One region of the Micromonospora sp. A3M-1-15 genome, then DNA from elsewhere that is predicted to be linked to it. Evidence: riboswitches for the same ligand, from Rfam matches in the RefSeq annotation. Region 1 holds a riboswitch; each other region holds the start of a gene.
The links. Region 1 has a riboswitch for cyclic di-AMP ahead of NLX85_RS27490 (transglycosylase family protein). Riboswitches for the same ligand answer to the same signal wherever they lie in the genome.
Positions count from the first base shown of each region.

Region 2: another riboswitch for cyclic di-AMP. It lies ahead of NLX85_RS21500 (hypothetical protein); the one in region 1 lies ahead of NLX85_RS27490 (transglycosylase family protein).
Region 3: another riboswitch for cyclic di-AMP. It lies ahead of NLX85_RS28665 (NlpC/P60 family protein); the one in region 1 lies ahead of NLX85_RS27490 (transglycosylase family protein).

Region 1 is NZ_JANAVK010000006.1:247,505-257,239, forward strand. It holds gene NLX85_RS27475 (OmpL47-type beta-barrel domain-containing protein) at 1-648, opposite strand, end outside; gene NLX85_RS27480 (M4 family metallopeptidase) at 1,616-3,673, shown strand; gene NLX85_RS27485 (YbaB/EbfC family nucleoid-associated protein) at 3,773-4,231, opposite strand; gene NLX85_RS27490 (transglycosylase family protein) at 4,400-5,056, opposite strand; cyclic di-AMP (ydaO/yuaA leader) riboswitch at 5,056-5,228, opposite strand; gene NLX85_RS27495 (glycoside hydrolase family 3 protein) at 5,373-7,205, opposite strand; gene NLX85_RS27500 (LLM class flavin-dependent oxidoreductase) at 7,371-8,939, shown strand; gene NLX85_RS27505 (helix-turn-helix domain-containing protein) at 9,014-9,484, shown strand; gene NLX85_RS27510 (SDR family oxidoreductase) at 9,519-9,735, shown strand, end outside.
Region 2 is NZ_JANAVK010000004.1:217,704-227,438, forward strand. It holds gene NLX85_RS21465 (thioredoxin domain-containing protein) at 1-377, opposite strand, end outside; gene NLX85_RS21470 (BON domain-containing protein) at 437-1,114, opposite strand; gene NLX85_RS21475 (cellulose binding domain-containing protein) at 1,324-4,038, shown strand; gene NLX85_RS21480 (hypothetical protein) at 4,102-4,506, opposite strand; gene NLX85_RS21485 (STAS domain-containing protein) at 4,934-5,293, shown strand; gene NLX85_RS21490 (SRPBCC family protein) at 5,396-5,848, shown strand; gene NLX85_RS21495 (hypothetical protein) at 5,850-6,359, opposite strand; gene NLX85_RS21500 (hypothetical protein) at 6,457-7,524, opposite strand; cyclic di-AMP (ydaO/yuaA leader) riboswitch at 7,529-7,660, opposite strand; gene NLX85_RS21505 (cation diffusion facilitator family transporter) at 7,804-8,718, opposite strand; gene NLX85_RS21510 (AAA family ATPase) at 8,810-9,735, opposite strand, start outside.
Region 3 is NZ_JANAVK010000007.1:21,186-30,920, forward strand. It holds gene NLX85_RS28655 (C40 family peptidase) at 1-59, shown strand, start outside; gene NLX85_RS28660 (N-acetylmuramoyl-L-alanine amidase) at 124-2,154, opposite strand; cyclic di-AMP (ydaO/yuaA leader) riboswitch at 2,363-2,500, shown strand; gene NLX85_RS28665 (NlpC/P60 family protein) at 2,569-3,549, shown strand; gene dcd (dCTP deaminase) at 3,610-4,188, opposite strand; gene NLX85_RS28675 (pyridoxamine 5'-phosphate oxidase family protein) at 4,267-4,812, shown strand; gene NLX85_RS28680 (zinc metalloprotease) at 4,883-5,866, opposite strand; tRNA gene NLX85_RS28685 (tRNA-Gly) at 6,108-6,181, shown strand; gene NLX85_RS28690 (hypothetical protein) at 6,526-8,034, shown strand; gene NLX85_RS28695 (glyoxalase/bleomycin resistance/extradiol dioxygenase family protein) at 8,318-8,770, shown strand; gene NLX85_RS28700 (MOSC domain-containing protein) at 8,865-9,512, shown strand; gene NLX85_RS28705 (aminopeptidase) at 9,524-9,735, opposite strand, start outside.

The sequences.
Region 1 (9,735 bases):
GCCGCCGTCCAGGGCGTACTCGACCCGGTCGACGCCGGAGCCGCTGTCGGCGGCGGTCAGGGTCACCGTCGCGCTGCCCACGTACGCCCCGTTGGCGTCCTTCTCCCCGGTCACCGCCGCGGTGACCGTCGGGGCCGTGGTGTCCGAGCCGCCGCCGTCGACGACAAGCAGGCCGTTCATTCCGCCGTGGCCCGGGATGGAGCAGAAGTAGCGGTAGGTGCCCGGGGAGAGCACGACGTCGACCGTCCAACGCCCCCCGTTGGCGTCCGTCGGATCGGCCAGGATGTTCACGTCGACGTCGCTGTTGTACGCGGGGTCGGACGTCTCGAAGGTCAGGGTGTGCTGCATGCCGGTGGTGTTTCCGGTGGCCGCACTGTTCTCGAAGACGAGGGTGGTTGGTCCGGCGACCGCCGTGGTGGGGGCCGAACGGTAGGCGAGGAAGTTGTCCCCGGCCGTCCAGGTCAGCACCTGGGCCTGCAACGGGGCCGCGGCGGCCGCCGCGGCGGAGCGTTCCGGGTCGGTCGGCCGCGCGCTGGCCGGGGACGAGGAGAGGCCGGTGGTCAGCAGCAGCGCCAGTGTCGCGAGGGCGGCCACCGGTCTCCGGAGCCGGCCGGCGGAGCGCCGGTTCCGCGGTGGATGTGCGTTCATGGGTTCCTCTTTCACGGTCCGGGAGCAGCGTGCGTCGGTGGGTCGATCGGCGGAGCTGAGGTGCCGGCGTTGTCCGTGCGGCCCCTCCCCTGGCCGCACGGGATCCCCGGCCGTGGCCGCGGGCCACGGTCGTCCGATGTGGATGGTGGAGCGCCACCGGGCCGACGTCGGTCGTCGGGCACGGCGGTACCGCGGAGCTGATGGGGTTGGTCGGTACGGGCATCGGTCGGCCGGTGAGGCTCGGCCGCCGTGGTGGCGTCGACCCGGGGTGGCCAGGGGGCTGGCCGGTCGTGGGTCCGCGGACGTGTTGCGCCGCCCGGAGGGCCCACCGTCGAGAGCTACCGTGCCGGTAGTTCATCTCGACGAAACATATTGATAGTCAACGACCCTACTGACTTCCTCTCAGCGTGTCCACATCTTTCGTCGGTCCGTTGACTACTTTTCTACAGAGTCGACGAAAGTGGTCGGCGAATTCCTACCGGCGCCCAGACGTCCCCCGGAAGCACCATGTCGATCGCCGACAGGGGGGCCGAACAGATGATCATCCGAGGGCCGAACGGCGGCGGCGGGCGGACCGGGAAGGCACCGGGAGATCACCGTCTCGACGAGCGCCAATGTGCGCCATGAGCGCAGAGCGGCAATCGACGCAGAGCAGACACGCGGTTGTCCACCACGGACAACATTAGGCCTGATCAGGGGCTATTGAAGATCATGGCTTCCTGAATTCGCGGCGACGACGCGGCGGCCGGGAGGCGTCGGTTGCCCGCGTCACCCATTGATCCCGGCCCGGGGCCGTGTGATTGTGCCCCCAGCGAGTCGCCGACCCCGGGGGCTCGCCGACGGTCGATCTGTCGAACCGGGGCCACGCCGGCAGCCTCGGAGACCGACCGTCCCCCGCCTCGCAACACCGCGCCGCCCGTCCCCACCGGGCTCCGTGCGGCGCGCCTAGGAACAGGAGCGAACCCCCTTGAAGCTCTCACCTCGCCTCGTCGCGCTCTCCGGCGCGGCGGCGGCCGGACTGATCGCCGCGGGCACCGCCGCGGCGGTGCAGGCCGCGCCGCCCGGCCCCGCAGCCCCCGACGCCGCACAGGCCCGCGCGGTCGCCGCCGACTCGGCGCGCGCGCTGGTCGCCGACCGGCCCGCCTACCTGCACGCCAGCTCGGACGAAGCGTTCGTGCAGAAGCCGGTCATCTCCTCCGAGGGCACCCAGTACGTGCCCTACGAGCGCACCTACAAGGGCCTGCCCGTGGTCGGCGGTGACTTCGTGCTGGCCACCGACGCGGCAGGCAACCTGAAGTACGCCTCCGTCGCGCAGCAGCAGGCCATCGGCAGCCTCGCCACCACGCCGAAGCTCACCTCGGCGGCCGCGGCGAAGACCGCGCGGGCCCAGCTCAAGACGGTCAGCACCGTCGAGGGCACCAACCTGGTCGTCTACACCCTCGGCGCCAAGCCGGCGCTGGCCTGGGAGACCACGGTGCGCGGCACCGACGCCGAGGGGCCGAGCCGGCTCACCGTCGACGTCGACGCCCTCACCGGGACCGTGCTGCGCAAGCAGGAGCGCATCGTGCACGGCACCGGCACCGGGGCGTGGAACGGGCCCAGCCCGCTGACCCTGAGCACCACCCTGTCGGGCAGCACGTACTCCATGAAGGACCCGACGGTCACCAACCTGAGCTGCCAGGACGCCGCCACCAACACGACGTTCAGCGGCTCGGACGACGTCTGGGGCAACGGCACCGCCACCAACAAGGAGACGGGCTGCGTCGACGCGCTGTTCGCGGCGCAGACCGAGCACAAGATGCTCGCGCAGTGGCTGGGCCGCAACGGCGCCGACGGCAACGGCGGCTACTGGCCGATCCGGGTGGGCCTGAACGACCAGAACGCCTACTACGACGGCACCCAGGTCCAGATCGGCAAGAACACCTCGGGCCAGTGGATCGGCTCGCTCGACGTGGTGGCCCACGAGATCGGCCACGGCATCGACGACCACACCCCGGGCGGCATCTCCGGCGCGGGCACCCAGGAGTTCGTCGCCGACACCTTCGGCGCGGCCACCGAGTGGTTCGCCAACGAGCCGTCCACCTACGACGCTCCCGACTTCCTGGTCGGCGAGAAGGTCAACCTGGTGGGCAGCGGCCCCATCCGCAACATGTACAACCCGTCGGCGCTGGGCGACCCGAACTGCTACTCCAGCAGCATCCCCAGCACCGAGGTGCACGCCGCGGCCGGCCCGGGCAACCACTGGTTCTACCTCCTGGCCAACGGCAGCAGCCCGACCAACGGCCAGCCGGCCAGCTCCACCTGCAACGGCAGCAGCGTGACCGGCCTGGGCATCCAGAAGGCCATGAAGATCATGTACAACGCGATGCTGCTGAAGACCTCGTCCTCGTCGTACCTGAAGTACCGGGTCTGGACGCTGCAGGCGGCGAAGAACCTCTACCCGACCAGCTGCACCGAGTTCAACGCGGTCAAGGCCGCCTGGAACGCGATCAGCGTGCCGGCGCAGACCGGTGAGGCGACCTGCACGGGCAGCACCCCGACGCCGACCACCACGACCACCCCGCCGTCGGGCAGCTGCACCGGCCAGAAGCTGGCCAACCCCGGCTTCGAGTCCGGCAACGTGAGCTGGACCGCCAGCTCCGGCGTCATCACGAACGACACCGCCCAGGCCGCGCACGGCGGCTCCTACAAGGCGTGGCTCGACGGCTACGGCTCGACGCACACCGACACGCTCACGCAGTCGGTGACGATCCCGGCCGGCTGCCGGGCGACGCTGAGCTTCTGGCTGCACATCGACAGCGCGGAGTCGACCACGACCACCGCCTACGACAAGCTGACCGTGAAGGCGGGCAGCACCACCCTGGCCACCTACTCCAACCTCAACAAGGCCACCGGCTACGTGCAGCGGTCCTTCGACATCTCGTCGCTGGCCGGCACCACCGCCACCATCTCCTTCAGCGGCGTGGAGGACAGCTCCCTGCAGACCTCGTTCGTCGTCGACGACACCGCGGTCACCCTGAGCTGATCGCAACGGAGCGGCCGGTCGTCGTCCTCCCGACGGCCGGCCGCTTCGTCGTTCCCGAGGCCGGTCGCCGCCGGACGGGGTTCACCGGCCGGACGGTGGTCAGGCCGGGCGGACCGCGCCGGAGCCGGCGCCGTCGCGGCGGATCCGGGCCGCGACGCCCTCCATCGCCCGGCCGAAGCGCTCCATGTCCCGCGCGGACTGCTCGGGCGGGCCGCCGAGCCGCGCGGCGAGGGCGTCCACGTCCGCCTGGGCCGAGGCGCTGACCCGGGCGTCCAGCTCGGTGAGGGCGGCGTTCACGGCCGAGACCAGGTGCCCGCAGAGGGCCTCCATGGACTCCCCGGCCAACGCGGGGTCGACGGTGACGGACTCCAGCCGGCCACCCTGGACGGCGACGGCACGGACCCGGCCGCCGGCCGCGGCGGCCTCGGCCCGGAGCAGCTCGCCCGGCGCGCCGTCGGGGTGCTCGGCGGCCCGGGACCGCATCGCGGAGAGCGCCTGTTGGGTCCGGGTCAGCAGCTCGTCGAGGCTCGCGGCCGCGGAGAACGGGTCGTTGGTCATATCCGCGCTTTCTTCACGTCTTTCCGAGCACCGTGACGATAGCAACCGCCCCCGACGCGGACTCCGGTGAGCCCGCCCACCCCGGCCGAGGCGAACGCCCGGCCGGGAACCCCGGCCGGGCGTTCGTGGTGCGGTGGACCGGCCCGCGCGGGCCGTTCCGGTGGGGTCTCAGCGCAGGCGCAGCTTCTGGCCCGGGAAGATCAGGCCCGGGTTCGCGCCGACCACGTCCCTGTTGCGCTCGTAGAGGGCGTGCCAACCGCCGGCCACGTTCTTCGCGTCGGCGATCTCGGAGAGGGTGTCCCCGGGCCGGACGAGGTAGCTGCCGGCGCCGCTCGGGCCCGGCGTGCCACGCCGCTCGCCGCGGACGGTCGGCCGGTCGGCGCGCGACTTCCGCTCCGTGGTCGCCTTCTTGGCGGACTTCGTCGAGCCCGCGTCCTTGCTGGTGTACCTCTTGGTGGAGCCGCCCTTCTTGCCGCAGACCGGCCAGGCGCCGATGCCCTGCCCGTCGAGGACCTTCTCGGCGATGGCGATCTGCTCGCTGCGGCTGGCCAGGTCGGCGCGGCTGGCGTACTTCTGGCCGCCGTAGCCGTTCCAGGTGCTCCGGGAGAACTGGAGCCCGCCGTAGTAGCCGTTGCCGGTGTTGATGTGCCAGTTGCCGCCGGACTCGCACTGGGCGACGGCATCCCAGTTGACGCTGGCGGCGCTGGCCGGCGCGGCCGGTCCGAGAAGGGCGGCGGCGCCGGTGGCGGCGCCGACGACGAGCGCCCCGACTGCGGTGCGACGCTGCGCGGTCCGGCGGTGACGGGCGACGATTTCACTTGCCATGTGTGTTTCCTCCACGCCGACGAGGTGAGCTGTCGGGTTCGGGCCGAGGAGCCCGGCCGCCGGTGGCGGCTTCACCCCGAGGTGTCGTGCACCGAGGAACGTGTGGGTCCCCCGCTCCCGCCCGAGGTCCAGGTACCACCGGGCCGGCGGCGGGATTAGGCGTTGCCGGCCCGTGGTGTCCGCGATCGCGAACGGAGTCGACGTTAGGAACGTTTTGCGCCGAACGCCCAGTTCTTGTGAAGTTCTTCACCCGGCCGAGCGAAGGTCGCCCCGTTCGAGTTGCGCACCGTCCGAAGGGGGCTTATTGAGGGGCGGCTCAGTAGGTCAGGCCGTATCCCTGCTGGAAGAGCGGGACCTTGCCGTCGCCGGCGTTGATGGGCTGCTGGCTGACCGAGTTCATCCAGGTCATCGGCAGTTTGCCGGTCGGCGCGTACCCGCCGAAGAGGACGTCGGCGACCCCACCGCCCTCGGTGCCGGGCAGCCAGGAGGCCAGCAGCGCGTTCCACCGTGGCAGCTCGGCGGCGACGTCCAGCGGCCGGCCGCTGACCAGCACCACGATCACCGGCACGCCCGAGTTGCGCAGCGTCGTGATGGTACGCAGGTCGTCGCGGTCCAGGCTCATGCTGCCGGTGCGGTCGCCCTGGCCCTCGGCGTACGGCGTCTCGCCGACCACCGCGATCGCCGCCCGGTATGTCCTGTCGATGCCGGTGCCGCGCTGGTTGTACGTGACCGTCGTGGTCGGACCGGCCGCCGCGCGGATGCCCTGGAGGATGGTGGTGCCCGGGGTGACGGCGCCGGAGGAGCCCTGCCAGGAGATGGTCCACCCGCCGCTCTGGTTGCCGATGTTGTCGGCGTTCTTCCCGGCCACGAAGATCTTGTTGTTGTCCCGGGCCAGCGGGAGCACGCCGCCGTCGTTCTTGAGCAGCACCTGGGACTGCCGCACGGCCTGGCGGGCCAGCGCGCGGTGCGCCGCGCCGCCCACCGTCGGGGTCCAGCTCCGGTCGGTGTACGGCCGCTCGAAGAGGCCCAGCTCGAACTTCTTGGTGAGGATGCGCCGGTTGGCGTCGTCGATCCGGCTCATCGGCACGTGGCCGTTCTGCACCTCGGCCCGCAGGGTGCTGAGGAACGTCTTCCAGGCCGTCGGCACCATCACCATGTCGATGCCGGCGTTGACGGCGGCGCTGACCTCGGCGGCGGTGAACCCGCTGGCGCCGTCGATCTGGTCGATGCCGTTCCAGTCGGACACGACGAAGCCGGAGAAGCCCAACTCCCCCTTGAGGACGTCGGTGATCAGGTAGCGGTGGCCGTGCAGCTTCACCCCGTTCCAGCTGCTGTAGGAGATCATCACCGAGCCGACGCCGCGCTGCACCGCGGCCTGGAACGGGGGCAGGTGGATGGCGCGCAGGTCGGCCTCGCTGAGCTGGGTGTCGCCCTGGTCGTCGCCGCCGGTGGTGCCGCCGTCGCCGAGGTAGTGCTTGGCGGTGGCGAGCACCGACGTCGGCCCGCCCAGGGTGGTGCCCTGGAGGCCGGTGACCAGGGTGGACAGGCTCGCCGGCAGGTCCGGGGTCTCACCGAACGACTCGTAGGTGCGGCCCCACCGGTCGTTGCGGGCCACGCAGAGGCAGGGGGCGAAGTTCCAGTCCACACCGGTGCCGGTGATCTCCTCGGCGACGGCCTGGCCGATCTGCTGGACCAGTGCCGGGTCGCGGGTCGCGCCGAGGCCGATGTTGTGCGGGAAGATGGTCGCCCCGTACACGTTGTTGTGCCCGTGCACGGCGTCGACGCCGTAGATCATCGGGATGCCGAGCGGGGTGGCGAGGGCGGCGCGCTGGAAGCCGTCGTACATGTCGGCCCAGGACGTGGCGGTGTTCGGCGCGGGCGCGGAGCCGCCGCCGGAGAGGACCGAGCCCAGCCGGTACGTGGTGAGGTCGCCCGCGGTGACCGAGCCGCGCTCCGCCTGGGTCATCTGGCCGAGCTTCTCGTCGAGGGTCATCCGGGCGAGCAGGTCGGCGACGCGGGTGGCGACGGGCAGCGTCGGGTCCTGGTACGGCAGGCCGGCCGCGGTGGCCGGGGCGGGCACGGCCAGGGTGACCGCGACGAGCAGGAGGGCGAGGCCGAGCGGACGGGGGCGGTGGTGGTGACGGATCACGGGTCGCTCCTTCCCGGAGGAACGCTGAGGCCGTTCACCGGCACCCTATGCCCGCGAGCATCGACTGTGAACAATCCGTGCCGGTTCCGGAACCGCCGGGCGGGCGGGCGCCGGCGCGGGCTACCGTGGCAGGGTTCGCGCAAGATCGGCTAGAGGCGGCGAGGCATGAGCGACCACGGACACGAGCTGGCCTTCGGCGGCTTCCTCACCCCCTCGGCCGGCCGGCCCGAGCAGGTGGTGGCGCGCGCGAAGCTCTGCGAGCAGGTCGGCCTCGACCTGGTCACCTTCCAGGACCACCCCTACCAGCCGGGGTTCCTGGACACCTGGACGCTGATGTCGTTCGTGGCCGCCGCCACCAGCCGCATCACCCTCGCGGGGAACGTGCTCAACCTGCCGCTGCGGCAGCCCGTCGTGCTGGCCCGCAGCGTGGCAAGCCTGGACCTGCTCACCGGCGGCCGGGTCGAGCTGGGCCTCGGCGCCGGCGCCTTCTGGGAGGCCATCGAGGCGGTCGGCGGCCGGCGGCTCTCCCCCGGCGCGGCCGTGGACGCCCTCGACGAGGCGATCCGGGTGATCCGCGAGGTCTGGGACACCGGGCGGCGCGGCATGATCCGCGTCGAGGGCGAGCACTACCGGGTGGTCGGCGCGAAGCGCGGGCCGGCGCCGGCGCACCCGGCGGAGATCTGGGTGGGCGCGTACAAGCCGCGGATGCTGCGGCTGGTCGGGCGCGCGGCGGACGGCTGGCTGCCGTCGCTGGCGTACCTGCCGAAGGGGCCGGCGGAGCTGCCGGCGCTGAACGCGGTGATCGACGAGGCCGCCGCCGAGGCCGGCCGGGACCCCGGCGCGGTGCGGCGGCTGCTCAACGTCACCGGCGCCTTCTCCCGGTCGTCGGGTGGCTTCCTGGACGGCCCGCCCGAGCAGTGGGTGGAGGAGCTGGCCGGGCTCGCCCTGGACCACGGCATCGCCACCTTCGTCCTGGGCAGCGACGAGCCGCGGGCCATCCAGCTCTTCGCCCAGGAGGTGGCGCCCGCGGTCCGCGAGCTGGTCGCCGCGGAGCGGACCACGCCGGGCAGCCGCGCCCGCGCCGTCGAGGAGCAGCAGGCCGCCGTCGGGGCCGGCGGGTCGACCGCGCTCGCGGTCTCCCCCACCCCCGATCCGGGGGTACGGCTCAGCGCGCGCCGGCTCTGGGACGAGTCCACCCGGCCCGCGGCGCCGCCACCCCCGGCCGGGCACGTGTACACGGCCCGGGGGCAGGCCGTCGGCCAGCACCTGGTGGACGTGCACGACCACCTGCGCCAGGAGCTCACCCAGGTGCGTGACCTGCTCGAACAGGTCAAGCGCGGTGCGGTCGCCCCGGACGCCGCGCGGGCCGTGCTGAACGAGATGACCATGCGGCAGAACAACTGGACGCTCGGGGCCTACTGCGCGGCGTACTGCACGGCGGTGACCCAGCACCACGGCCTGGAGGACGCGTCGATCTTCCCGCACCTGCGCCGCGCCGACGCCGGGCTGGCGGCGGTGCTGGACCGCCTCGAGGAGGAGCACGTGGTGATCCACGGCGTGGTGGAGAGCGTCGACCGGGCGCTCGTGGACCTCATCCGGCAGCCGGGCGACTTCACCGAGCTCCAGGGTGCGGTGGACCTGCTCACCGACACCCTGCTGTCGCACCTGTCGTACGAGGAGCGGGAGATCGTCGAGCCGCTCGCCCGGCACGGCTTCTTCGCCGGCCAGCTCTGAGGGCGGTTATTCCCGGGTCCGGCGTGAGATAGCTGGCTTTTGCTTTCCTAAGTCAGCCGGGTAGCGTCGGGCCCATGACGGACTTCCTCGCGCAGCGCGACTCCTGGTCCACCGCCAACTGCTCGATCGCCGGGGCGCTCGAGGTGGTCGGCAACCGCACCACGCTGCTCCTGCTGCGCGAGGCCTCGTTCGGCACCCGGCGCTTCGACGACTTCGCCCGCCGCGTCGGCGTCAGCGAGCCGGTGGCCGCCGCCCGACTCAAGCGCCTCGTCGCCGACGGGCTGCTCGACCGGCGGCCCTACCGGGAGCCCGGGCAGCGCACCCGCGACGAGTACGTGCTCACCGACAAGGGGCGCGACCTGCTGCCGGTGCTCGCCGCCCTGCGCGAGTGGGGCGACGCGTACGCCGTCGAGGAGCCGTCGGTCCGGCTGGCCCACCACGACTGCGGCGCCGCGGTCCACGTGGCCCTGCGCTGCGCGGCCGGCCACGACGTGCCGGCCGACCAGGTGGACCTGCTCCCCGGGCCGGGCCTGCTGCCGTCCTGACCACCCACCCCTTCGCCACCCTCAGGAGCACACCATGAAGATCGCTGGAAGCACCGCCCTCGTCACCGGGGCCAACCGGGGCTTCGGCCGGCACCTCGCCGCCGAACTGCTGGCCCGGGGCGCCACCGTCTACGCCGGCGCCCGCAACCCGGACACCGTCGACCTGCCCGGCGTCACCCCGGTGCGTCTCGACATCACCGACGCCGCGTCGGTGGCGGCCGCCGCCGAGCTGGCCGGCGACGTCACCCTGC
Region 2 (9,735 bases), on a different contig from region 1:
ACCTCGTCGGGTGGCAGCCCGAGCTGCTCGACGCCGAGCGACAGGTGCACGGGGTCGAGCTGGTCCTGGTGCTCGTAGAGCCAGTCGTGCATCTCCCAGAACCGTCCCCGCCGGCCGGCCGCCTCGGCGGCCTCGGCCGCGCTCTCCGCGTACGGGTGGACGTTGGCGATGGGGAAGTGCCGGTAGACCAGCCGGACCGTGTCGACGCGCTGGCGCAGCACCTCGGCCAGGTTGGCGTACGCGGCGCCGCAGAACCGGCACTGGAAGTCGCCGTACTCGACGAGGGTCACCGGCGCGTCGGCCGGCCCGCGGGCGTGGTCCGTCGCGGTCACCGGGACGTGCAGGCGGGCGGTGGTGACCTGGAGTGGCGTGGTCATGGTTCCCACCCTCGCCCGTGACCGGGTGAGCCGGGATCACCCCGCCCGGGTGGTCCGCCTCACCGCCTCACGGTCACGTGGTTGTGCACCTCCCGGATGCCGGGCGCGTTCCACACCACCCGTTCGATCTCCGCGCGCTCCGGCGCCGAGTGGACCATCCCTTCCAGCAGCACGGTGTCGCCGTGCACCCGGACGCTGATCCCCTCCGCCTCGGTGGCGGCGTTGCGGGCCAGCGCGTCCACGATCCGCTCGGCCAGGTCACGCCCGTCGGCGCGCGCGCTCGGCCGCACGGTGATGCCGTTGCTCACCCCGCGTACGCCGGTGAGCCGGGCGACCGAGCGTTCGGCGGCGCGGCGCTGGTACTCCCACTCGACCTCGCCGTGCAGGGTGACCCAGCCGTCGGCGACGGTCACGTCGAGCGCCTCGATCGGCACGAACGCGTCCCACTCCAGTGCGCGGCTGGCGGCCGTGGCGATCTCCGGGTCGCTCTTCTCGGCGGAGGTGGCGATCCGGACGGCGACGTCGTTGGCGACCGCCCGGACGCGGGGCACCCGGTGGGCGGCCCGCTCGGCGGCCCACTTCTTGGCGTAGCTGTCCACCGAGCCGCTCAGCGTCACCACGCCCTCGGTGACGGTCACCCCGATCTCATTGGGCCGTACGCGGGGCTCCCAGGTCAGTTCGTCGAGGACGGCGGTCTGGATCTCCTGGTCAGTACGGGTGGTCGTCGCGGTGGCCATGCTGCCCTCCCGGGTCGGTTTCGCGGTTCGCCGGGCTCCGCCGCCGGCACGGAGTCCCGCAACCCCGATCCTGCGCGCACCCGGGGTGACCCGCCCTCACCCGATCCGGGTGGGAACCGAGGGCTTGGGAGCGCTTCCATCATCGGTTAGTGTGAATGTCGCCTGCCGCTCCCGTCCCACCACCCCGGGCAACCGAGAGGAACCGCCCCATGCGTAGAAGTCTCGCCGGCGTGGCCGCCGCGGCGCTGGCCGCCACCGCGGCGGCCGTCGTCGTGCAGCTCGCCGCCGCCCCCGCCACCCCGGCCGCCGCCGCCTCGGCCGAGTCGTACAGCTGGAAGAACGTCCGGATCGACGGCGGCGGCTTCGTCCCCGGCATCATCTTCAACCAGACCGAGAAGAACCTCATCTACGCGCGCACCGACATCGGCGGGGCGTACCGCTGGGAGCAGTCGACCCAGTCGTGGACGCCGCTGCTGGACTGGGTGGGCGCCGACCGGTGGGGCTGGAACGGCGTGGTCAGCCTCGCCACCGACCCGGTGCAGACCAACCGGGTGTACGCCGCGGTCGGCATGTACACCAACGACTGGGACCCGAACAACGGGGCGATCCTGCGCTCCACCGACAAGGGCGCCACCTGGCAGGCCACCGCCCTGCCGTTCAAGAACGGCGGCAACATGCCCGGTCGCGGCATGGGGGAGCGCCTCGCCGTGGACCCCAACCGGAACAGCATCGTCTACTACGGCGCCGAGGGCGGCAACGGCCTGTGGCGCAGCACCGACTACGGGGTCACCTGGGCCAAGGTGGCCAACTTCCCCAACGTCGGCAACTACCGGGCCGACCCGAACGACAGCTCCGGCTACCAGAGCCAGAACCAGGGCCTGACCTGGGTCAGCTTCGACAAGAGCACGGGTACGCCCGGCGCCGCCACGCAGACCGTCTACGTGGGCGTGGCCGACAAGCAGAACCCGGTCTACCGGAGCACCGACGGCGGCGCGACCTGGGAGCGGGTCCCCGGCCAGCCCACCGGCTACCTGGCCCACAAGGGCGTGGTTGACCCGGTCGGCGGCTACCTCTACATCGCCACCAGCGACACCGGCGGCCCGTACGACGGCGGCAAGGGCGACGTGTGGAAGTTCAACCGGGCCACCGGCGCCTGGACGCAGATCAGCCCGGTCCCGTCGTCCAGCGCCGACGCCTACTTCGGCTACTCCGGGCTGACCATCGACCGGCAGCGCCCGAACACCCTCATGGTGGCCACCCAGATCTCCTGGTGGCCGGACGCCATCTTCTGGCGCAGCACCGACGGGGGCGCGACCTGGACCCGGATCTGGGACTTCGCCAGCTACCCCAACCGCACGAAGAAGTACACCATGGACATCTCCTCGGTGCCCTGGCTGACCTTCGGCACCAACCCGGCGCCGCCCGAGGAGAGCCCGAAGCTGGGCTGGATGAACGAGTCGCTGGAGATCGACCCGTTCGACAGCAACCGGATGATGTACGGCACCGGCGCGACCGTCTACGGCACCACCGAGCTGACGAAGTGGGACACCGGCGGCCAGTTCACCGTCAAGCCGATGGTCAAGGGGCTGGAGGAGACCGCGGTGCTCGACCTGGTCAGCCCGCCCTCGGGCGCGCCGCTGGTCAGCGCGCTCGGTGACATCGGCGGCTTCCGCCACACCGACCTCGACGCGGTGCCGCCGATGATGTTCACCCAGCCGACCTTCACGAGCACCACCAGCCTCGACTACGCCGAGGCCAAGCCGGCCGTGCTGGTCCGGGCCGGCAACTTCACCGACGCGGACCGCCCCAACGACAGCCACGTCGCGTTCTCCACCGACGGCGGGGCGAACTGGTTCCAGGGCAGCGAGCCGTCCGGGATCAACAGCGGCGGCACGGTCGCCGCCTCCGCCGACGGCGGCCAGTTCGTCTGGGCCCCGGGCGACGCCGGCCAGCCGGTGGTCCGCTCGGTCGGCTTCGGCACCTCGTGGACCGCCGCGACCGGCATCCCGGCGAACGCGGTCGTCGAGTCCGACCGGGTCAACCCGAACAAGTTCTACGGCGTCAGCGGCGGGCGGTTCCACGTGAGCACCAATGGCGGCGCGAGCTTCACCGCCACCGCGGCGAGCGGCCTGCCCACCACCGGCGTCAAGGTCAAGGCCGTGCCCGGCCGCGAGGGCGACGTCTGGCTGGCCGGCGAGGGCGGGCTGTGGCACTCGACCGACTCCGGCGCGAGCTTCACGAAGCTGGCCGGCGTCACCTCGACGGTCAACGTGGGCTTCGGCAAGGCGGCCCCCGGGCAGACGTACCCCGCGCTGTTCACCGTCGGCACCGTCGACGGCAGGCAGGGTGTGTACCGCTCGGACAACGCCGGCGCGGCCTGGGTGCGGATCAACGACGACCAGCACCAGTACGGCAACGCGGGCGAGGCGCTCACCGGCGATCCGCGGGTCTACGGCCGGGTCTACCTGGGCACCAACGGCCGGGGCATTCTCGTGGCGGACCGGCTCGGCGGCACGCCCGGCCCGACGCCCACCTCGGCCAGCCCGTCGCCGACCTCGCCCAGCCCGTCGCCCACGTCCCCCAGCCCGTCGCCGACCTCGCCCAGCCCGTCGCCGACCAGCGGCGGCTGCGCGGCGACCTACGCGGTGACGAACTCCTGGCCGGGGGGCTTCCAGGGCGAGGTGACGGTGCGCAACTCCGGCACCGCCCCGATCGCCGGATGGACCGTGGCCTGGACCTTCCCCGACGGCCAGAAGATCACCCAGCTCTGGAACGGGTCGTACACCCAGAGCGGGTCGGCCGTGACGGTCCGGGATGCCGGCTGGAACGGCAACCTGGGCGTCGGAGCAGTCACCACGGCCGGCTTCACCGGCACGTACACCGGCGGCAACCGCGCCCCGACGGTCTCCTGCACCGCCCGCTGACCGCACCCGCACACACGACGGTGGCCGTCCCCGACGCCGGGGACGGCCACCGTCGCGTCCCGCTCAGCCGTCGAGGCCGGCGGGGGAGTTGGGGCGGTCGACGTCGACGAACTCGATCTCGTCGACGTCCCGCTCGCGGCTGCCGGCCGCCCGCGCGGCGGTGCCGGCGGCCCAGCCGATCGCCGCACCGGCGAGCGCCGCAGCGATCAGCAGCGTCCAGGGCAGCGCCGGCCGGCGGCCGGCGAGCGCGTCGAAGGCGAGGCTGGACCGGCGGCGGGCCTCCTCGGCGGCGGAGCCGACCAGGTCGGTGGCGTCGTCGGCGAAGCCGGAGGAGTTGCGGCGGGCCGAACGGGCGGCGTCCCGCACACTGTCGCCGGCGGAGCCGGCGGCGGCGAGCAGGTGCTGCCACGCCTGGTCGGCGACCCGCTCGGGCTTGCTGCGGCGGTCCAGCAGGGTGGATCCGAACATGGTGTTACCTCCTCGGGGTGCCGAAGTCCGGTGGCCGGTTCGGACTCCGGGTGTCATCCGGCGCGTGACGGTTCGCTCCCCGTGCCCAGTGCCCCGACCCGACCCGGCGCAAACCACCCCGGCGGGGCGCGTCGGCGCGCCAGGGGACAGTCCACCCGGACGCGCCGGGGGGTCGGGTGCCACCGGGACGTGCGGCGGCCCGCTACCCTGGGTCGGCGGATCGGCCGGGCCCGCCCCGGTCGATCGACCGGTGGGACCGGCGCCGCGGGGATGATCGGAGCCCGAAGGTCCGGATCAGGGTGCCCAGGTGTGCCCAGTCCGCGAATTGCTCATCCCGAGGGGTGGCGACCGAGGCCGTCGGAGGAATACTCTCGGTCGCGGCCCGCGTACTGATGAGGCGCCCGTACGGGCGAGTGGAGGTGCTCGCGTGAGCCTGTCGATCGTGAAGTCGGTGCTGGCCGGTGGTGTGGTCCAGATCGCCCCGCGGGGCGAGATCGACGTCGACACCGCGTACGAGGTGCGGGAAGCGATCGCCGAGGTGCTCGCCAAGGGCCGCCCCTCCCGGATCGAGCTCAACATGCGGCTCGTCACCTTCATCGACTCGGTCGGCATCAGCGCCATGGTCGCCGGTTTCCAGACCTGCGAGGTGAGCGGCGTCAAGCTGGTGGTCACCGAGCCGAGCCGGTTCGTGCACCGGCAGCTGTGGGTGACCGGCCTGCTCGGCCTCTTCGGCGCGCCCGAGCCCTGGTTCGCCGACAGCACCCGTGAGGTGCTCCCCGGCGCCTGATCGGCGCCCACCCCTCGCTGGTCGACGGGACTTCCGACCCGTTGCCAGCCCGGCTCCGGTACGGGACGATCGTGCGGATCCACGACGGCGAGGGGGTACCGCTTGCTCAGCAGCGACAGCTTCAGCTACACCGTGCAGGCCCGTTGCACCCGGGCGGAAGCGGTGGCCCTGCTCGGCGACCTGAGTCGGCAGGGCGAGCTGCATCCGCTGATCGTGCGGGTCCGCCAACTGCCGCCCCGCCCGGGCGCGCTGGCCAGCTACGCGATCACCGACCGGCTGGAGCTCGGCCCGCTGCACTTCCCGGTCACCTATCAGGCCGACGTGCTGATCGCCAACGAGGACGAGGTGGTCACCGTGGCCCGGCAGCAGCCGGCCACCACGGTGCGCAACCACACCCGGCTGCGTGACGAGCCCGACGGGGTGGTGCGGATCGACGTGGAGATCACCCTCTCCGCCCCCGCGCCGCTGTTCGGGTACGCCTTCCGGCAGGCCCGGGCGGCCCACCTCGGCCTGGCGAGCCGGCTCGGCGCCACCCTGGAGGGGCGGGCGGCCTGACTCAGCCGCGCCGCCCGACCGGCGCCGGTCGCCGGGCCGCCGGTCGGGCCGGCCGCAGCCGCCCCCACGGCTTGTACGTGGACAGCACCGTGACGACGAGCAGCAGCGTGCTGGAGACGGTCGGCGCGACCACGAGGTCGACGCGCAGGTGGGTGGTGGCCGCCCCGGCCAGCTCGCCGAGGTGCCGGACGCGCGGGGTGAGCAGGAGCAGCACCAGCGTGAGCACCACGGTCGTGACCGCGAACTTCACCAGCACCCAGCGCCAGCGCAGCAACCCCCACGGGGTGAGCAGCGCGCTGGCCAGCCCGACCAGCCAGACCACCACGCTCAGCGGGGCGAACAGCCAGGTGACCAGCAGCGCGGCCGCCGGGTAGACCACCTCGGGGTCGGCCCCGCGCAGCCCGGCCACGCCGAGGGTGAGCAGCACCAGGTCGGCGCCGAGCCAGCCCACCGAGGTGACGACGTGCAGGGTGAGCAGGGCCTTGCGCCCGGCGGGGGAGAGTCGACTCATGCCCCCGATGCTCGGCCGTCGTGGGCGCCGCGTCGTGGGCCGTGCGGCGACACCCGGCGTACGTCGTGGGGCGTAGGCCGGGTGCCGCCGGGGCGGGTCAGTACACCGACAGGTGCACGTGGTTGGTGTGGTCGCTGGACGGGTCGCCGTTGCCGCCGCTGTACGCCTTCCAGCCGCTGCTGGGCAGCCAGATCTGCTTGTACCAGATCACGTAGAGCACGGCGAGGGGGTCGGCGTTGCGGATGAAGTAGGCGGCCAGGTTGTTGCCGTACGTCTTGTCGCCGCCGGTGGCCACGCCGCCGAAGCCGTCCGTCTGCGCGGCGAAGTCGCAGGCCCGCCCCTTCGGGTGCTCGCCCGAGCCGCTGGGCCGGTAGCAGGACACGTACCGGGTGAAGCCGGCCGCCTTGGCCTGCTGGAGGGCGTGCAGCGTACGCGGGGTGATGCAGCCGTCGGCCGGCGTCGGGTCGTTGACGCTGCACGACTCGGGCGGCCAGGAGCCGTCGGCGTTGCGCGGGGCCGGCTTGGCGTTCGCCGAGGAGGTGCCCTGCACGCTGCCGCCGCCGCTGCTGGACGCGCGGTCGTTGGCCACCTCCAGGGCACGTTCGGCCTGCTGCTTGCGCTTGGCCATCACGGCGACCTGCTTGCGCTGCTCCTGGATCTCGCCGGTGAGCGCGGCCTGCGTGCGGGTGGCCTCGTCCCGGGTCTCGATGAGGTCGCGCAGCGCCCGGTCCTCGTGCGCGGCCACCTGCTCCAGCGCCGCCGCGCGGTCCATGAAGCCCTCCGGGCTGCTGCTGCCGAGCAGCGCCGCGGCCGTGCCCATGCGCCCGGCCCGGTACGCCACCCCGGCGATTTCGCCGACCTTGGCGTCGCGCACGGTCAACTCGGCGTTGACCGTCTTGAGCTGGGCGGTGAGCTGTTGCTGCCGGGTCACCGAGCGGTTCAACGCGGCCCGCGCCTCGAGCCAGCCCTTGCTGGCCGCGTCGAGCTGGGCGCGCAGCGCGGGCGTGCCGCCCTCGTCGTCGCCGGGTGCGGCGGCGAGCAGGCCGGTCGCCGGAGCCGCCGGGGCGGGGGAGGCCGGCGCGGCCACGACGCCGAGGGTGAGCGTCGCGATGAGCAGGGCCGCCAACCGGGCGGCCGTCCGTCGTACAGGTGCCACTGGGGGCATTCACGTGTCCTTCCGTCAACCGCCGACCGGGTTAGCTGACGGGTTCGGGACGGAAGATCCCTACCGCTGACGCGGATGCACCCCACGAACGTGGTTCCCCGGCTCGCCCCTGCGGGCGATTAGGCGACGGCCGCCGCAGGCGCCGGTGGGCGCCGCCCGGCGGGGGCCGCGGTCGAGCCTACCGGCGCTGCTCCGGGCCGGCTCCGCAGGTGGGAGCCGGTGGCCCGGTCAAAACCGGCACAAGTGCACAATAGCCACTTGAATTTAAGATTGCCCTAATTACCACTCGACCGCACCGCAGGCCCCGGGAGACGCTCCGGGTTCGATCTGCAACGTGGCGTGATCGATCGAGAAGTCCTCGTGCAGGGCGGTGCGGGCCGCGGCCAGCACGTCGCCCACCTCGGCGCCGGGGACCATGGTGAGGTGCGCCGAGGCCACCTCCATGCCCGAGGTGAGCGTCCAGACGTGCAGGTCGTGCACCTCGGCGACGCCCGGCACGGCGGCCAGCCGGTCGTGCACGGCGGTCACCTGGAGGTGCTCCGGGGCGGCCTGCACCAGGATGCGGACGGCGGCCCGGCCGAGCCGCCAGGTGCGCGGCAGGATGAACAGCCCGATCGCCACGGCGACCAGCGGGTCGGCCCACCACCAGTCGGTGAGCGCGATGACCACGGCGGCGCCGATCACCCCGAGTGAGCCGAGCAGGTCGCCCAGCACCTCCAGGTACGCCCCGCGCAGGTTGATGCTCTCCTCGGCGCCGGCACGCAGCAGCGCGAACGCGGCGACGTTGGCGAGCAGGCCGAGCACCGCCACGGCGAGCATCGGCCCGGCGAGCACCTCCGGCGGCTCGCCGAACCGGCGTACCGCCTCGATCAGGACGTAGACCGCCACGGCGCCGAGCAGCACCGCGTTGGCCAGCGCGGCCAGCACCTCGAGCCGGTAGAGCCCGAAGGTGCGCTGCGGGTCGGTGTCGGCCCGCCGGGTGGCGCTGATCGCGGCGAGGGCCATGCCGATGCCGAGGACGTCGGTGAACATGTGCCCGGCGTCGGAGAGCAGGGCCAGCGAGCCGGTGGCGAACGCGGCCACCGCCTCGACCGCCATCAGGGCGGTGAGCAGCCCGAACGCGGCCCAGAGTCGACCACGGTGGCGGTGCGCGGCGTTGGCCACCGCGCCGCTGTGGTCATGACCTGCGCCCACGCCCACACCCTCCGTCCGTCGCCCCGGCCGAGCTCAATCTATGCTCACATCGCTATATGTGCAAGTGAACGTGGGGGGCGGGAAGCCGCCGTCAGCCGACCGGGTCGAGCGTGGTGAGGCGCTGGGTGGCCCGGGAGAGCGCCACGTAGAGGGTGCGCACGCCCGACCCCGGATCGGCCCGGATCTCGCTCGGTGCGACAAGCACCACCCCGTCGTACTCCATGCCCTTGGCCTGGAGGCTGGTCACCACCTGGAGCCGGCCGCCGAGGTCGCCCAGCCAACCGGCCACCTCGTCCCGACGCGGCACCGGCGTGATCACGCCCACCGTGCCCTCGACCTCGGCCAGCAGCGCGCGGGCCGCCGCCGCGGTGGCGGCGGCCATCTCGGCGGCGGGCACGGTCCGTTCCACCGGCGCCACGCCGGTGGAACGAACGGCGGTGGGCAGCGCGAGGTCCGGGTGGACGCGGCGGATCTCCGCGGCCGCCACCGCGAAGATCTCCGCCGAGTTGCGGTAGTTGGTGGTCAGCTCGTAGCGGTACCGGCGGCGCCGGCCCAGCGCCTGGTCCCGGGCCCGCGCCAGCTCCTGCGGGTCGCCGGTCCAGGCGGTCTGCGCCGGGTCGCCCACCACCGTCCAGGAGGCCAGCCGGCCGCGCCGGCCGATCATCCGCCACTGCATCGGCGAGACGTCCTGCGACTCGTCGACCACCACGTGGGCGTAGTCGCGGTAGTCCTCCGGGCGCTCCCGGGCGGCGGCCCGGGCGGCCCGCTGCCGGTCGGCGGCCGTGCTCAGCTCGCGGACGCCGCCGGCCAGCTGGTACGGGTCCCGCTTCGGCCTCGCCCGTTGCACCGGCTTGCCGAGCAGCGCGTCCAGCTCGTCCAGCAGCGCCACGTCGGCGATGGTGAGCCCCTCGGCGTCCAGGCTCCGGTACGCCTGCGTCAGCAGCCGGATCTCGGCCCCGGACAGGATGCCGCCGGCGTACCGGCGCAGCCGCTCGGGGCGGGCCAGCCAGTCCAGCA
Region 3 (9,735 bases), on a different contig from region 1:
CGGTCCAGGTCTCGAAGGTGGCCTACATGCCGGTCGCCGGCTACCGCAGGCCGTACTGACCCACCCCGCTCAGCACGAAGGCCCCCGGTCCACGCGGACCGGGGGCCTTCGTTTCGCCGATCGTCAGCTCGGCGAGCCGATCGCCGACGGCAGGATCAGCACGTCGTCGCGGTTCGCGAACATGATCCGGTGGCCGAACTGGATCTGCACGTACCGGTTCTCGCCGCGGACCACGGTCCGGTCACCCGGGGCGGAGCCGTCGAACGAGACGGCCCGGTAGTACTCGCCCGGCAGGACGCCGCCGAGCGCGTACCGCTGGCCGGCCGCGAAGGTGTACTGGAGCGGCGAGATGGTCTGGTACGGGATGGTGGCCGGGTAGGCCTCCTTCTCCGGGTAGGCCCGCCCGTACACCGGGATGGTGGTCTTGCCCGGCTTGGGCGTCACCACGAAGCCCGCCGACCACTTGGCGGTGGGCGCCGAGGCCGGGTTGAAGAACCAGGCCTTCTGGCCGAGGTACCAGATCGCCGTCCAGTCACCCTGCACGTCCGCCAGGGCGTACGTCTGGCCGGCCGAGGCGCGGGCGCCGTGGTCGGAGATGTACATGGTGTCCGGCGTGCCGTTCGGCCGCAGACCGAGGTCGTTGACCAGCGGGGCGGTCGCGCTCGGGGCGGTCCGCAGGATCACTGCGGACGAGCCCCGCAGGGGGCAGGGCGCGGCCGGCGGCGTGGGCTTCGGCACGCCCGGCGGCTGCTGGTTGCAACCGGTGAAGGCGGGCTGGTTGGTGGCGAAGTCCGGGTCGATGGTGACCAGGCCGGTGTGCGGCGTGCCGGTGGAGTGGAACGGCGCCTTCATGAGGTCGAAGTAGTGCGACCAGTCCCAGTACGGGCCCGGGTCCCAGTGCATGCCGGCCACGGTGCCGGCGGTGGTGCCGGGCACGTTGTCGTGGCCGATGATGTGCTGCCGGTCCAGCGGGATCTGGAAGCGCAGGGCCAGGTGCCGGACCAGCTTGGCCGACGCCCGGTACATCGCCTCGGTGTACCAGGTGCCGTGCCCGGCGAAGCCCTCGTGTTCGAGGCCGATGGACTTGGCGTTGACGTACCAGTTGCCGGCGTGCCAGCCGACGTCCTTGGCCTTGATGTGCTGGGCCACGTAGCCGTCCACCGAGCGCAGCGTGTAGTGCCAGCCCAGGTAGTCGGCCCGCTTCACCAGGTCGACGCTCGGGCGGAAGTAGCCCTCGGTGTCGTGGATGACGATGTACTCGATCTTCTGCTGGGCCGGCCGGTTCCCGAGGTCGTGGTTGCCGTAGTCGCCCGGGTCGGCGCTGAGCTGCTCGTAGGGGGCCGGGATCCACTCGCAGGCGAGCCGCACCGGGCACTCCAGGCCGTCCGGCCGCTCGGCCCGGCGCAGCCCCAGCTTGTGCAGCCCGGACTGGTCCGGCGTCACCGTGGTGGCGGCCAGCGTCACCCGCTGGCCGTCGTCGGTGGTCCGGGCCGCGCCGAGGCCGAGCTGGTCGTAGACCTCGTCGGCGAAGGCCGCCGCCGCGTCCTCGGTGTCCGCGCCGGAGTAGCGGGCCACCGCGCCGTACCAGGCCGCCGGGTCGGTGCCGGCCCCGACCGGCGCGCCCAGTTCCTTCTGGTACGAGGCGAGCAGCGCCGCCCCGCCCCGGATGTTCGCGGCCGCGTCGGTGCGCAGCGTCTCCTCGGCGAGGCCGGTGAGCGCCGCGGCGGCGTCGAGCGTCTGCAGGGACGCCTGCGGCAGCACGTCCTCCGCCGGCGCCGACGCGGTGGCCGGGTCGAGGGTGAGCGGGCGCGAGTCGTCGCCCCGCGGGTCCTCGTCCTCGTCGACGTGGCCGCTGGCCGGGGTCGAGAGGACGTGCTGGGCGTCGGTGAGGTGCATCGGGCCGTAGCCGCCGCTGGTGCTCGGCTGGCCCGGGTGGGTGTCCCAGCGCGACTCCAGGTACGAGACGCCGAGCAGGACGCTCTGCGGCACGCCGTACTCCGCCGCGGCGGCGGCGTACTGCTCCTGGCGGTCGGTGGTGGTTTGGGCGGTGCTCGGTTCCGCGGCCACCGGTCCGGTGGCCACGAGCGCGGTGGCCGCCGCGACGGCGGCTGCCAGCAGCATCCGTCTGCCCGACGGCGGGGGTGAGAGGTGCATCGAACCTCCAGACAGGGATGGGGGTCACTGCGTCCTCACCCTCGCCCCGCGCAACCTCCGGGTCAATACCTTTCCGAGAGGTAATCTGCCGTGAAAAAAACCTTCGGGCACGGAGTGTCACGGCGTCTTGGGTTGCGGATCGGTAACGGCCATCTCTACTCTGGTCAATCGTCGGCCGCCAGTTTCACCGTCCAACCCGGGTGGTGACGGTTCGACACCGCCGAGTCGCCTCCGGGCGAGCCGGGGACCCAGGTACCTGGGGTGAATCCGCAGCCACTGCGGTAGGGCGGCTCCCTTCCCGCCCGAACCCGTCAGCTAACTCGGTAGGCGGGCACGAAGAAGGAGTACGGAAGCCCGGTGGCACACCATGCCCCGCGGCCACCGTCGAGCCGGTCGGTCGACCGGTCGACGGCTGTGCCGCGTTCCCGCTGGTCCCGCTTCACCACCGTCCTCGCCGCCCTGGCCGGCACCGCCGTCGTCCTGACCGGCGGCGCCACGGCGGCCCACGCCGAACCGTCGGTCACCGAGATCGAGCGCCAGATCGACCAGGACTGGAACAAGCTCGAACCGATCATCGAACAGGTCAACGCCACCCGCGAGCAGCTCGCCGCCAAGCGCAAGCAGGCCGCCGCGCTCGCCAAGCAGATCGCCCCGCTCCAGGCCCGGGTGGACGCCGCCCTCGGCCAGGTTGGCGGCCTCGCCGCCGACGCGTACAAGGGCGACAACAACCTCTCCACCGTCAACGCGCTGCTGGGCAGCCGGTCGCCGAGCGAGCTGGTGGACGGCCTCGCACTGCTCGACCGCTTCGCGAACCGCCAGCAGGCGCAGGTGCGTACCGTCGCCGAGCTGCGCGACCAGCTGGCCGCCAAGAAGCAGCCGCTGGACGAGATGATCAGCGAGCTGGCGCGCACCGAGGCGCAGCTCGCGGCGAAGAAGAAGCAGATCGACGCCGAGATCGTCAAGCTGCAGAAGCTCCGGCTCAAGGTCTACGGCAGCGGCGGTGGCGGTCCGCTGCGTCCGGCGCCGTGTCCCGCCGGCTACCCCGGTGGCCCGGCCGGCGTGGCGGTCAAGTTCGCCTGCGCCCAGATCGGCAAGATCTACGTCTGGGGCGCCGCCGGCCCCGACCACTTCGACTGCTCCGGCCTCACCATGGCGGCCTGGGCCAAGGCCGGCGTCTCGCTGCCGCACAACGCCCGGCAGCAGCACGACGTGACCAGGCGGGTGAGCCGGAGCGAGCTGCGCGCCGGCGACCTCGTCTTCTACTACAGCGACCTGCACCACGTCGCCATGTACGTCGGTGACGGCTGGGTGGTGCACGCCTCCCAGTCCGGCAAGCCGATCACGATGAAGCGCGTCGACGACGGCCAGATCAACAGCTATGGCCGCCCGGGCTGACCGGTCCGCGGGGGCTCCCGTGCCGCGGGGGCCCCTGCGCCGTTCCCGAGTGCCGGTCGGTCAGCGGGTCGGCCAGGTGCGCCAGTTCTGCCAGGACCGGCTCGGGGTCGGCCCGCGCTGCCCCTGGTAGCGCGACCCGTAGACCGCCGAGCCGTACGGGTGCTCGGCCGGCGAGGAGAGCCGGAAGATGCAGAGCTGGCCGATCTTCATGCCCGGCCAGAGCGTGATCGGCAGGTTCGCCACGTTGGACAGCTCCAGCGTGACGTGGCCGGAGAAGCCCGGGTCGATGAAGCCGGCCGTGGAGTGGGTGAGCAGGCCCAGCCGGCCCAGGCTGGACTTGCCCTCCAGGCGCCCGGCGAGCTGGTCGCCCAGCGAGATGACCTCCAGCGTGGAGGCGAGCACGAACTCGCCCGGGTGCAGCACGAACGGCTGGCCTTCCGGCACCTCCACCATCGAGGTGAGATCGTCCTGCTGCACGGACGGGTCGATGTGCGTGTAGAGATGGTTGTTGAAGACCCGGAACAGCCGGTCCAGGCGTACGTCGATGCTGGACGGTTGCACCAGCGTGGGCTCGAAGGGCTCCAGCGCGAGCGTGCCCGCCTTGATCTCGGAGACCAGGTCGCGGTCGGAGAGCAGCATCGGAACACCATAGCGACCGGTACGGGTGACCTGCGTGTCGGACTACATCTTCGTACACCTGTTCGATAGAATGTCCGCATGGCTTCCTGGTCCGAATTCGCCGCCGACGAGCCCCGACTCGCCGACGAGATCCGCCTCCTGTTGCAGCAGTACGGGCCGGGTTTCGGCTACCTCGCCACGGTCCGTGCCGACGGCGGCCCGCGGGTGCACCCGGTCTCCCCGGTCATCACCGACGACGGTCTCTGGTGCTTCGTCATCGACTCCCCCAAGCGCCGCGACCTCGAACGCGACGGCCGCTTCGCGCTGCACTCCTTCCCGCCGGAGGAGAGCGACGACGAGGCCTACGTGGCTGGCCGGGCCCGCCCCGTGACCGATCCGGCGACCGTGGCCCGGGTGGCCCGGATCGGCCGGGCCGCCTCGCAGGGCGACTGGCGGCTGTTCGAGTTCACCGTCGACGTGGCGATGCTGACCCGGCGCGACCAGGTGACGCACCCCGGCGGCGGCCGGCCGGAGGTGCGGGTCTGGCTCGACCCGGGGGCCGGCGCCCCGGCCCGGCGCGACCCGCTCGCCTCGGAGGGGCGGCGCGGCCGGCACGGCTTCGACACCCGCCGCCCGGCGGCCTGAACCCCCACGGAAAAGCCGGTGCCGACCCCGTCCGAGGACGGGACCGGCACCGGCGTGTGGTGCGGGGCGGTCAGGCCGCGCGGTAGGCGTTCCACGCGGTGAGCATGCGGCTCGCCTGACCAGGGGTGAACTGGTACATGCACGAGTCGTAGGTGTAGTCCATGAAGTTGGTGATCGGGTCCAGGCCGGCGGTGGTGCAGGTGTCGCGGCCGGTCGGGCACTCGAAGGCCGGCGAGGCCTCGGCCGGGGTGTCGGAGACGCTGTCGCCCGAGCCCGAGCAGCCACCCTGGAAGGTGTGGTAGAGGTTCAGCCAGTGGCCGACCTCGTGGGTGCCGGTGTCGCCCTGGTTGTAGTTGGTCGCCGTGCCGCCCGGCAGCGACTCGCTCAGCGCGACCACGCCGTCCATGCTGTTCAGCTTGCGCTGCGGGAAGGTGGCCCAGCCGAGCAGGTCGTCGCTCAGCTCGCCCAGGTAGAGGTTGAGCGTGTTCTTGCCGCCCTCGCGCAGCGAGGTCTTCATCGAGCGCTCGGCCGAGGAACCCTGCACGATCGGGTACCAGGCGGCGTTGGTGACGTGGTGCACCTTGGTGAGCTGGAAGCTGAAGGCGGTCGGGGCGCCACCGGTGGCACCGGCGTACGCCTTGTTCAGCACGTCGATCTGCTGGGTCACCATCGAGTCCGGGATGTTGCCCCCGGCCCGGGTGCTGTCCCGCTGGATGACGTGGACGACGACGGGGATGGTGACCGTGGCCAGCGTGGTGGCCCCGGCGCCGGCGCGGAAGTTCGCCCGCTCACGCAGCGCCGCCGCCAGGTCGGCGTCGCGCTCACGGACCTGCTTGGCGGTCAGCTCGTTCGGGTCCAGCTTGGCCGTGCCGCCCTTCTTGATCCGCGCGTCGGAGTGGACGTCAGCGGGTCCGACGCAGGACGCGTCGGGGGCGGCCGAGAAGGCCGAAGCAGCGGGGACGACGCCCACGGCGGCGGTGCTGAGCAGCAGCGCGAGGGTCGTCGACGCGACGCCGGCGGTACGCCGGGTCAGCAGGTTGGGACGCAGTCCCATGGGCCCACCTCTTTCGAACGGCATGACAGGGGGTATGTCACGCCGGGTCGGAAACGTGTGGGAGACGTTACATCCGATCGAAGGATTTGAGAACGGCCATATGTTGCCGTGCGGAAACTTTCCGCTGCTGATCGGCGCTCCGCCGTGACAAGATCGTTTCGGTCCGGTTGCGACGCGTGATCACGCTGCGGGGGTACCTGGGTGCAGGGAGGTGGTGGCCTCAGGTACAGTGGTGCCGCCTGCGGGTGTAGTTCAATGGCAGAACATCAGCTTCCCAAGCTGACAGTGCGGGTTCGATTCCCGTCACCCGCTCCAGCGTGAAGGCCCTGGCCAGGACGACAGTCCCGGTCGGGGCCTTCGGTGTTTCCGGTCACGATCATGCCGCGTGCCATTGGCCCATGGGCCACCGTGCTCGCCCTGCCACGAGGCATCGCAGCGACTCGCTTCCAGAGATTGCCCCCTATGTCCGCCACGGGGACCATTCGGCTGGTACGCGAAGCGGCCTCACGAGTTTCGGGTCGCAGCCGTACCTTATCCTCAGCGCACCATCCATCGATGATCTTGCTGCACGGGGAGAGTAGATGAAATCTTGGCGCCTTCGCGCGCTTGTCACAAGCGTGGCCGCTGCCGCGGTTGTCCTGTCGATCACGACTCCGGCCGTGGCGGCGTCGGCCGCCGGTCCGGTTCTCGAGATCGAGTCGATCGCCTTTGACCGCGCCGAGGTTGACGTCACGCAGGACTATGCCAGCGTCAATCTCACGTGGACGATCACCGACCGGGCCACCAATGCCCAGCGGATCAACGGCGCCGTCGAGCTGCGCCAGTTTGCCGGCGATGTGGAGGTCGGCCAGCCCCGCACCGTCAGCTACGACCTGCAGTGGGGGCGGGCGCAGATCGGGGGCTCCGGGACGGCGCAGAGGTCCACGTACGTCTACGAGTTCACTGTGCCGCGCTACTCGTCGGCGGCCGAGACGGTCTGGCGGGTCACGAAGGTGACCATCGCCGACGATGTCGCCCATGCCCGCACGGTCCGGGACCCGGGCCCGGCCGCGCTGGCCGTGACCCAGCTCGTCGACGCCGAAGGGCCGGTCGCCGAGCAGCTCTACTTCGACTTCGACCAGCCGCGCGCCTTCTACGACGACGGTTCCGGGGTGACGTTGCGCTACCGGGCGCAGATCGTCGACGAGTCTGCCTTCAGGAAGGGCAAGCTCACGCTCGCCGGCCCGAACGGCGTGCGGCTGAGCTCCACGTTCCAGCTCACCCAGAGCGGTTCGCAGTGGTCGTGCAATGGCGAGACGGCCTGGGACCCGACCTGGGTGACCTGTCCCGTCTCGATCGGCGTGCCGGCCGGCTCTCCCTCCGGCACATGGCGGGTCGCCCGGCTCGACCTGACCGACAGCTGGGGCAACACCCGGACCGACACCTCGCCGGAGGGGCCGGCCCCGATCCAGGTGAGCCGCAACGACGTGGTCAGCGCCTCGGACTTCGCTCTCACCAAGTCCCAGGTGAACAACTGGCGCACGCAGGCGTCGACGGCGCTCACCTTCACGCCGCACGGCGCCGTCGGCGGCCTGACCTCCGTCGACGTCGACCTGTCCTGGTGCTCGCAGCCGTCCCACACCCCGTCGGTCGGTGACGACGGCACGGTCTCGGTGGAGATCGTCATGCCGTCGGGCTGGGCAAGCTCTTGCAAGATCGACGGGGTCAAGCTGACCGACGGTGCCGGCAACGTCGCCTTGTACGGCACGGCTTACGGCGCCCCCGACCTCGGCCTCACCATCACGCAGGTGCCGGACGAGAAGGCACCTGTCGTGCTCTCGGCGAAGCTGCCCAAGGCGACCTGGACGCAGCAGGAGACCGAGGACGCGTGGGGCCTCGGCTTCGACGTCACGGTCGAGGTCGACCAGTTCGCCCCGATCTCGGGGTTCAGCGCGACGATCTACGACAGTGAGGGCGTCTCGCAGGGCGGTATGTACGGCGGTGAGTCCGACGACGGCACCGGCGTCTTCCACCTGGCAGTGTCGACCGACCGGCTGGCACCCGGGCAGTACACGATCGGGTTCTCGCTGACGGACCAGGCCGGGAACACGAGCATGTGGGGTTACCCGAACAACGCCGGTAACCCGATTCCCAACGGTCCACTGGTCCTGACCGTCGTCGCCGACTGAGGTCCGGTCCGACCCGGCCTGCCCGGCCGGGTCGGACCGCTCCGGCGGAGGTCAGACGGAGATCGCCGAATTCCACGCTGACAGTGCCGGTTCGATTCCCGTCACCCGCTCCACATGTAAGGCCCTGGTCGGGACGTGAGTCCCAGCCAGGGCCTTCGACGTTTCCCAGTGGCTGGACCACCTTGAGCGAGACCTCGTCTGCCCGGACGGCAGCGTCTCCGGTGGAGTCGGCCGTCGGCACGACTGGGGAGACGCTGCTGGCGAGGTCCGGCATGCTGTGGGAATGAGCGAGGAACCGAAGGATCGTTCCGCCCGGTCCGGCGACACCGTGCCCGCTGCACCGCCAGTGATCTCGGTGATGTTGATCGTCTCCGATGCAGAAGCCGCAGTCGCCTGGTACAGGACTGCGCTGGGCGCGACGGAGCTGTGGAACCTCGGTGGCGTCGCCGGCCTTGAGATCAGCGGCGCCCCCTTCTTCCTCCACCAGGTCAACCCCGAGAACCCTACGGAGACCAGTCCCGGCCAGGCGGGGGTCACGAGCGCCCGCATCGAGGTGTTCGTCGATGACCCCGACACCTTCATCGAGCGCGCCGTCGCGGCCGGCGCAATCGCCGGAGCGGCGATCGAGGATCACCGCGTGCCCTGGGGGACGCACCGTCAAGGTGGCTTCACGGACCCGTTCGGTCACAACTGGTCCGTGGGCGATAGATCACCCCTGGGCCCGTTCCCACGCTGATCGGGCGAGCCTTCGAATGCAGGATCGTCGACGCCGCCGGCAGTGACCGGGAAATGAGTCGCTTCGGCGGGCAACCGGCCCTACCTTGCCTGCCATGAAGCTTCTCTCCGTCAATGTGGGCAAGCCTCGACCCAATCCATGGAAGAAGCTCAGCGCGACAGGAATCGACAAGCGACCCGTTCCCGGCCCGGTCGCTGTCGCCGCCCCCGGCCCCAAGGGCACCGGCGAAGTCGGTCTCGTGGGCGACCGCGTCTACGACGTGAAGCACCACGGCGGTCCCGACCAGGCTGTCTACGCGTACGCCCGCGAAGATCTCGATCGCTGGGAAGCCGAGTTGGACAGGCCCATCACGAACGGTGGCTTCGGGGAGAACCTGACGACCATCGGCCTCGATGTCAATCGCGCGTTGATCGGCGAACGCTGGCGGATCGGGTCGGATGTCGTCCTGGAGGTGTCCTGCCCACGGATCCCTTGTGCGACGTTCCAGGGCTGGCTGCAGCAGCACGGCTGGATCAAGCGGTTCACGCAGGCCGCGTTGCCGGGCGCTTATCTGCGCGTGATCGAGCCGGGCCATGTCCGCGCCGCCGACCCGGTCGAGATCGTGTACCGGCCCGCCCACCAGGTGACCGTCGAGCTCGTCTTCCGCGCGATGACACTCGAACCGGAGCTGTTGCCGCAACTGTTGGCCGCCGAGGCGCTGCCTGAGGAAGAAAGGGAACTGGCCCGCCGGCGGTGCCCCTGAGGAGGGCCACCCTATGCGGCGTCGGCCTCGCCGGAGCTGTGCAGTGCGCCGACGGCCACCAGTCCCGCACCGGCCAGCGCGATCGCCGCCTCAATGGCCGGCGACACCTGGGGGACGCCCTCCGATGACGTGCTCACCGCCACCCCTACCGACAGGAAGGCGCCGTCGGCAGGTCTGGCCATGACCCACCAGCCCGACCACGCCGCGGCGAGATCCGAGTACG